DNA from 2 places in the Pantoea eucrina genome. Region 1 is predicted to be linked to the other one. Evidence: predicted binding sites of a transcription regulator. Region 1 holds the regulator's gene; the other holds the start of a gene.

The links. The regulator PurR, encoded in region 1, represses purine synthesis genes. The targets are predictions, from matches to a motif close to CANGCAAACGTTTGCNTG.
Positions count from the first base shown of each region.
Region 2: a site for PurR is predicted at 1,680-1,697, ahead of guaB (IMP dehydrogenase). Genes of this name have one in related genera too.

Region 1 is NZ_CP083448.1:1,462,648-1,467,093, reverse strand. It holds gene rnt (ribonuclease T) at 1-343, shown strand, start outside; gene LAC65_RS06905 (Grx4 family monothiol glutaredoxin) at 382-714, opposite strand; gene LAC65_RS06900 (C40 family peptidase) at 1,067-1,855, shown strand; gene purR (HTH-type transcriptional repressor PurR) at 2,153-3,178, shown strand; gene punR (DNA-binding transcriptional activator PunR) at 3,175-4,086, opposite strand; gene punC (purine nucleoside transporter PunC) at 4,195-4,446, shown strand, end outside.
Region 2 is NZ_CP083448.1:2,475,752-2,480,197, reverse strand. It holds gene LAC65_RS11845 (M4 family metallopeptidase) at 1-117, opposite strand, end outside; gene xseA (exodeoxyribonuclease VII large subunit) at 215-1,588, opposite strand; gene guaB (IMP dehydrogenase) at 1,758-3,224, shown strand; gene guaA (glutamine-hydrolyzing GMP synthase) at 3,297-4,446, shown strand, end outside.

The sequences.
Region 1 (4,446 bases):
GGCGATTATTGTGGCGCATAATGCCAACTTTGATCACAGCTTCGTTACGGCGGCGGCTGAGCGCGCCAGCCTGAAACGCAACCCCTTTCATCCGTTTGCCACCTTTGATACGGCGGCGCTGAGCGGGCTGGTGCTGGGACAGACGGTGCTGGCAAAAGCGTGCAAGGCGGCAGGTATCGATTTTGACAGCACGCAGGCGCACTCGGCGCTTTATGATACAGAGCAGACGGCAATGCTGTTTTGCGAGCTGGTAAACCGCTGGAAACGTTTAGGTGGCTGGCCGCTGGCGCTAAATGACGCTGAGGCAGAGAGCGAAGCGTCAGGCGAAAGCGCGGCAGAGTAAGAGAATGAAAAAGGCCGGCACAGCGCCGGCCTTTTAATTTATTCCGCTTCTTTGTGTTTCTCAGCGGTTTCTTTGATCAGCGGCTGAAGTTCACCGCGCTGGAACATCTCAACGATGATGTCGCAGCCGCCGACCAGCTCCCCATCCACCCACAGCTGCGGGAAGGTTGGCCAGTTAGCGTATTTTGGCAGTTCAGCACGGATATCAGGATTCTGCAGGATATCAACATACGCGAAGCGTTCGCCACAGGCAGAGAGCGCCTGAACAGCCTGAGCTGAGAAGCCGCAGCTTGGCAGTTTTGGCGATCCTTTCATATACAGCAGGATCGGGTTTTCTGCGATCTGGCGCTGAATTTTTTCAACAGTACTCATTTTTGCCTTCCTTAATTCTTCACTTCGTGTTTGTTTATTGTAGCGACTTCATCCCGCGACTGAAATCGGGAATTTGCCTCGCTGCGGCATGAATCGCCATGTTTGTTAAGTTTGCCGCCACGGGCGTATGACGAAGTGTGTATTAATACACGATTAGCAATAAATATGCTGCGTTAACCGCCTGAAACCGCTCATTTTTGCTGCACAGCCCTTGTGTTGATGGATTTAATAAAAAAGACCTTACCTTTTGTAAAAAAAGTGGATTAGAATCAATCCGGCGCTGATCGCTGATCAGAATTTTCTAATATTGCCGCGGTCTGCTTCTGCAGCCTGCCGAACCTGTAACCGGACTATGCGTTTACTGATTACGCTTTTCATACTGGCTTTTGCTCAGCTGTTTTTTAACGTGGCCGCTGCTTCACCGCACAAGCCGGTTAACGCCAGCCTGCAGAAAGCGGAGAAAAAGAGTGCGCGCGACGATGAGCGCCGCAAACGACGTCCGGTTAAAACCTCGGCTAAAAAAACACGCGTCACGCCCGTACAAAAAGTTAAATCGAAAAAAAGCCTGCACGCAGAACCGCCTGCGACTTCCCGTACCGCCCGTAAAAAAGCGCCCGCCCTCTCCGCCAGCAAAAAATATGGTCATCAGCGTACCAGCCGGAAAATAGCAGCCGCGGAAGAGAGTACCGATGCGCTGACCGGTATCAGGCTCAGCAAATCCCACCGTCTGCGCTACCAGAAGGCGCGTGAAACCGCCATGACTAAACTTATGGGCCAGCTGGGCAAACCTTATCAGTGGGGTGGCACCTCTCCGCTTACCGGATTCGATTGCAGTGGCCTGGTCTGGTACGCCTACAAAGATCTGGTCCGTTTCAAACTGCCGCGCACGGCCAACGAAATGTATCATCTGCGCGATGCCGCTCCCATCAAGCGCGAAATGCTGGAGAAAGGGGATCTGGTGTTTTTCCGCATCAATAATCGCGGTACAGCCGATCATGTTGGCGTTTATCTGGGTAACGGCAAATTTATTCAGTCGCCGCGTACCGGCAAGGATATTCAGATCAGCGCGCTGGGTGAAGATTACTGGCAGAAGCACTATGTTGGCGCACGCCGCATGATGACACCTAAAACCATTCGTTAGCGGTTGCGCAACACGCCGCGCGCGTTTTGGCCTGAACACATACCGGCTGCCGTAATCTAAATATTTTCGCCTGACCTCAGGTAAAAATCTCGTTTTATGCCCCTCACCTTGCTAGAATCGCCGCCTTTCGTTGCGCAACACCTTTTGCGCACGCTGCTGTCATTATCTGTTACGGTTAATTACTCGCCTTAAATCAGCCATTTTTATGCTGAAACCGGGCAGAAAACCCTGCGCAGACGCAAACGTTTAACACTATACTTATCATAAAGTTGCGATAGGTTTAAGAGGTCCATTTTCATGGCAACAATTAAAGATGTGGCAAAACGCGCTGGCGTATCAACGACCACGGTTTCGCACGTCATCAATAAAACGCGCTTTGTCGCTGAAGAGACGCGTAATGCCGTGTGGGAGGCGATTAAAGCGCTGCACTACTCTCCCAGCGCCGTGGCGCGCAGCCTGAAGGTTAATCACACGAAAACATTGGGTCTGCTGGCGACATCCAGCGAAGCCCCCTACTTTGCTGAAATCATTGAAGCGATTGAAAACCACTGCTTCGCTCAGGGCTATACGCTGATTCTGGGCAATGCGCACAATGACCTGCAAAAACAGCGCGCCTATCTGTCGATGATGGCGCAAAAGCGGGTAGATGGCCTGCTGGTGATGTGCTCTGAGTATCCGGACGATCTGCTTCAGATGCTGGAAGAGAATCGCAATATTCCGATGGTGGTCATGGACTGGGGCGCTTCCCGCGGGGATTTTACCGATACCGTGCAGGATAACGCCTTTCAGGGCGGCTATCTGGCCGGCCGTTACCTGATCGAGCGGGGTCATCGCGATATTGGCGCTATTCCGGGCCAGCTGGAGCGCAATACCGGCGGCGGACGGCACGCCGGCTTCCTGCAGGCGATGCAGGAAGCGGGGATCGCGGTGCGTGCGGAGTGGATCGTACAGGGCGATTTTGAGCCGGAGTCGGGTTATCAGGCGATGCAGCAGATCCTGAGCCAGAAGCAGCGGCCTACCGCTGTGTTCTGCGGCGGCGATATTATGGCAATGGGCGCCATCTGCGCCGCCGATGAGATGGGCCTGCGCGTACCGCAGGATATTTCGGTGATCGGCTATGATAATGTGCGCAACGCCCGCTACTTTACGCCGGCGCTGACGACGGTGCATCAGCCCAAAGCTCAGCTGGGTGAGAAAGCGCTGGAGATGCTGCTGGACCGCATTACCAGTAAACGTGAAGAGCCGCAAACAATTGAAGTTCAGCCCAGTCTGATTGAGCGTCGCTCCGTCGGGGATGGTCCGTTTCGCGACTATCGCCGCTAAGCGTGGCGCTCGCTGAGCCACTCATGGTTTAGCGTCTCAGCATCCCCCAGGTATTCCAGCAGCCAGATCAGCGCTGGCGACGCCCGCTGCTCGGCCCAGCTGACGCAGCAGGGACTCTCCGGAAAGGGCTGCGGTAATATCAGCTCCACCAGCGCGCCGCTATCCAGTAGCGGCCGCGCCAGATGTCCCGGGATCATCCCCACGCACAGGCCAGCCTGCAGGCAGTCGATTCCGGTTTCCCACTCCGGCACCACCAGCCGGCGCTGATTATCCAGCGTCCAGGTCATACGGCGCGGCAGCGCGCGCGACGTATCTTCCAGCACCAGCGACGGCCAGGCGCGCATCGCCTCTTCGTCAGGATGCGCGCTCTGCGCCAGTGGATGATCCGGACTGACCACGCAGCGCCAGTTAAGGGCGCCCATATCCTGAAAAGCAAAGCGTCCGCCAACCGGGATCGCCTGCGTGGCGCCGATGGCTACGTCAACCCGGCCATCGGCCAGCGCATCCCATACGCCGTTAAACACTTCATAGCTGATGATCAGCTCCATATCGGGAAAGTGGCGATAGAAATCTTTCACCAGCTGGCGCGTGCGCTGCGGCTTGACGATACAATCAACGGCAATAGTGAGCTGGCCGCGCCAGCCGTTGGCCAGCTGCTGACACTGGCGTCGCGTTGCCAGCATTTTTTTGATAACAGAGCGGCCTTCTCGCACAAAATGCTCGCCGGCCGGCGTCAGGACCACCTCCCGATGCTGGCGTTCAAACAGCTCCACGGCAAGCCAGCTCTCCAGCTGCCTGATGGTATAGCTGATAGCAGAAGGCACGCGGTGCAGCTCCTGCGCTGCCGCGCTGAAACTGCCGGTGCGGGCGACGGCATCCGCTACCTCAAGTGCATATTCAGACCACATATTTTTGCCTTCAAAAAATTTAACAGCACTCTGCAAATATTAGCGTTTCACAAAGCTGACTGCACCCTTTTACACTCCTTCGCGTTTCCCTGCCGAATGAGAAAAATAGTGATGTCATCTAAAGGATTTCTGCCCTATCTGGCGCTGCTGAGCATGCTCGGCTTTCTCGCCACGGATATGTATCTGCCCGCATTCAGCGACATGCAGCGTGATTTTGCCACCGCTCCGGGTGTTATCAGCGCCAGCCTGAGCCTGTTTCTGGCGGGCTTTGCCTGTGCGCAGGTGGGCTGGGGACTTCTCTCTGACCGCATTGGCCGCAAACCGGTTTTACTGGCGGGCCTCTCAATCTTTGCCCTGAGC
Region 2 (4,446 bases), 1.0 Mb from region 1:
CTCCGCCATTAGCTGCTGAACGTGAGTAAGCGTGCGGCGCGCCGACTCCTGTTGCGGCCCTGCACAGTTGTCGATGATGTTACGCAGGATATAGGGGGGAATTACGCTGTATGACATGCCGGACTCCCTGAGTGATGGGTATGCAAAGAGTATAGACCGGGGTCAGGCAGAGCAGGAAACGTGCAGGCAGGGAGGGGATCTCCCTGCGTGCTGGTCAGGATTGGCGGGGTTTACGGCGGCGTTTCAGCGGCGTGAGGGCGGTGACTTCGCTCTCCACCCAGCCATCTTCCAGCCGGGTGCGCAGCCTGTCGCCTGGCTGCAGCGGCGCGATCTGTTTTACAACTTCGCCCTGCGCATCGGTGGTAACGCTGAAGCCGCGCGCCAGCGTCGCCAGCGGACTGACCCCTTCCAGCTGCGCCATCAGCGTACCAAAGCGCTGGCGATCCTGCCCCAGCTGCTGCTGCATGCTCTGCTGCAGACGGTAGTGCCAGTGCGCAAGCTGCTGCTGCGCGCGCAGGATGCGCCCCTGTGGCTGCTGCGCACTGAGCCGCTGCAGCAGCCGATCCTGCTGGCGCTGCGCGCTGCGCAGCTGCCGATCGGCGGCCGCGCCTAAGCGACGCTGCAGCTGAAACAGGGCGGTCTGCTGCCGTGCCAGGCGCAGCTGCGGATGCTGCTGCTGCAGGCGATGCTGAAGCTGCGTGAGGTAACGCTGCTGCCCGGCGAGATAGTAGTCCATCGCCATCTCCATGCGCTGCTGCTGCGACTGCAGCTGCCGCAGCAGCTCGACCTGATTGCGGCTGACAATCTCAGCGGCGGCAGAGGGCGTGGGCGCGCGCAGGTCGGCGACAAAATCGGCGATGGTGACATCCGTTTCATGCCCTACGGCGCTGACCACCGGCAGGCGGCTGGCAAAAATCGCCCGCGCCACGCGCTCATCGTTGAAGCACCAGAGATCTTCCAGCGAACCGCCGCCGCGGCCGACAATCAGCACGTCACATTCATTGCGCTGGTTGGCCAGCCCGATAGCGCGCACGATGGCAGCGGGCGCATCGGCTCCCTGCACCACGGTAGGGTAGATAACCACCGGGAGTGAGGGATCGCGGCGGTGCAGCACGCGCAGCACATCATGCAGCGCGGCGCCGGTTGCGGAGGTGATCACCCCGACCTGACGGGCCGGATCGGGCAGCGGCTGTTTGAACTGCTGATCGAACAACCCTTCTGCGCTGAGCTGCGCTTTCAGCTGCTCAAACTGCTGCTGCAGCAGGCCTTCACCCGCCGGATGCATGCTTTCAATGATTAACTGATAGTCGCCGCGCGGCTCATACAGCGTGACGCTGGCCCGCACCAGCACCTGCTGCCCGTGCTGCGGCCGGAACGTCACGCGCCGGTTGCTGTTGCGGAACATCGCACAGCGCACCTGGGCACCATCATCTTTCAGCGTGAAGTACCAGTGGCCGGACGCGGGCTGCGTGAAATTGGAGATCTCAGCGCTGAGCCACACCAGGCCCATCTCATTTTCCAGCAGCGTGCGCACCGTGGTGTTGAGGCGGCTGACGGTAAAAATATTGGCGGTTGCAGGTAGCGACATGTGATGAAGATCAAATTTTAAATCAGAGGGTTAATTCATCGATACTACAGGGCTGCTGCGCAGGATCAAGACTTTTTCTGAAAAAGCAGTAGAGGCAATCGGTTTCGTCCTGTATAATGCCGCGGCAATATTTTATCTGTTTTCAACGCCCCCAGGTGGAGATATTGCAATGCTAAGAATCGCGAAAGAAGCCCTCACATTTGACGACGTCCTGCTCGTTCCCGCTCACTCCACTGTATTGCCCAACACCGCTGACCTCAGCACTCAACTGACCAAAAACATCCGTCTGAACATTCCTATGCTCTCTGCTGCGATGGATACCGTGACCGAAGCGGGCCTGGCGATCGCGCTGGCACAGGAAGGCGGCCTCGGCTTTATCCATAAAAATATGTCGATTGAGCGTCAGGCTGATGAAGTGCGTAAGGTGAAAAAGCATGAAAGCGGCGTGGTAACAGAGCCGCAGACCGTGCTGCCAACCACAACGCTTGCGGAAGTGAAAGCGCTTACCGATCGCAACGGCTTCGCCGGCTATCCGGTCGTCAACGCCGGTAACGAGCTGGTAGGCATCATCACCGGTCGCGATGTGCGCTTTGTCACCGATTTGACGCTGCCGGTTACCGCAGTCATGACGCCGAAAGAGCGTCTGGTTACGGTAAAAGAGGGTGAGGCGCGCGAAGTGGTGCTGCAGAAGATGCATGAAAAGCGCGTTGAAAAAGCGCTGGTGGTGGATGAGAGCTTCCACCTGCTGGGCATGATTACCGTAAAAGATTTCCAGAAAGCTGAACGTAAACCCAACGCCTGTAAAGATGCGCAGGGTCGTCTGCGCGTGGGCGCGGCGGTAGGTGCCGGTGCCGGTAACGAAGAGCGCGTGGATGCGCTGGTTGCCGCCGGCGTTGACGTGCTGCTGATTGACTCTTCGCACGGCCATTCTGAAGGCGTACTGCAGCGCATTCGTGAAACCCGCGCCAAATACCCCGACCTTGAAATTATTGGCGGCAACGTTGCCACCGGCGCCGGTGCCCTGGCACTGGCGGAAGCGGGCGTCAGCGCGGTGAAAGTGGGCATCGGTCCTGGCTCTATCTGCACCACCCGTATCGTCACCGGCGTGGGCGTACCGCAGATCACCGCTGTTTCTGACGCCGTTGCGGCGCTGGAAGGCACCGGTATTCCGGTCGTGGCAGATGGCGGTATCCGCTTCTCCGGCGATATCGCTAAAGCGATCGCCGCAGGCGCAGCCGCAGTGATGGTGGGCTCTATGCTGGCCGGCACCGAAGAGTCTCCGGGCGAGATCGAACTCTATCAGGGGCGCGCATTCAAATCGTACCGCGGCATGGGCTCGCTCGGCGCTATGTCCAAAGGCTCTTCTGACCGTTACTTCCAGACCGATAACGCCGCAGATAAGCTGGTGCCGGAAGGCATCGAAGGCCGCGTTGCCTATAAAGGCCGCCTGAAAGAGATCGTCCATCAGCAGATGGGTGGCCTGCGCTCCTGCATGGGCCTGACCGGCTGCCCGACCATTGATGACCTGCGCACCAAAGCGGAGTTTGTTCGCATCAGCGGCGCCGGCATCAATGAGAGTCACGTGCACGATGTGACCATCACCAAAGAGTCACCGAACTACCGCATGGGTTCCTGATCCCTGAAGATTTCCCGCCCGGCTCTGGCCGGGCGCTTTTATTGTTAAGTCCATCCCACTGGAAATGCCTCAATGACGACTGAAAATATTCATAAACATCGTATCCTGATCCTCGATTTTGGTTCGCAGTATACGCAGCTGGTTGCGCGCCGCGTGCGTGAGCTGGGCGTCTACTGCGAACTCTGGGCGTGGGATGTCACCGAAGAGCAAATCCGTGCGTTCAACCCGAACGGAATTATCCTGTCAGGTGGCCCTGAGAGCACCACCGAGCTGGACAGCCCGCGCGCGCCTGAGTACGTCTTTAACGCTGGCGTGCCGGTGCTGGGCGTCTGCTACGGGATGCAGACCATGGCGATGCAGCTGGGCGGCAAGGTTGAAGGCTCAAATGAGCGCGAGTTTGGCTATGCGCAGGTGGAAGTCACCACGCAGAGCGCGCTGGTGCGTGATATCGAAGATGCCATCAGCGCCGCCGGCAAGCCGCTGCTGGATGTCTGGATGAGCCACGGCGATAAAGTCACCGCGATCCCGGCTGACTTCGTCACCGTCGCCAGCACTGAAACCTGTCCGTTTGCCATCATGGCGAATGAAGAGAAGAAATTCTACGGCGTGCAGTTCCATCCGGAAGTGACGCACACCCGGCAGGGACTGCGCATGCTGGAGCGCTTTATCCGCGATATCTGCGGCTGTGAAGCGCTCTGGACGCCCGCGAAAATCATTGAAGACGCCGTTGAGCGTATCCGCCAGCAGGTCGGCAGCGACCGCGTGATCCTTGGCCTCTCCGGCGGCGTTGACTCCTCGGTGACCGCCATGCTGCTGCACCGCGCCATCGGCGATCGCCTGACCTGCGTATTTGTTGATAACGGTCTGCTGCGCCTGAATGAAGCGGAGCAGGTGATGGATATGTTTGGCGATCATTTCGGTCTGAACATTGTCCACGTGCCGGCGGAAGCGCGCTTCCTCGATGCGCTGGCGGGTGAAAACGATCCGGAAGCCAAGCGTAAAATCATTGGCCGCGTGTTTGTTGAGGTGTTCGACGAAGAAGCGCTGAGGCTGACCGAAGTGAAGTGGCTGGCGCAGGGCACCATCTATCCGGATGTGATTGAGTCCGCTGCCTCAGCCACCGGTAAAGCGCACGTGATCAAATCGCACCATAACGTGGGCGGTCTGCCGAAAGAGATGAAGATGGGCCTGGTTGAGCCGCTGAAAGAGCTGTTCAAAGATG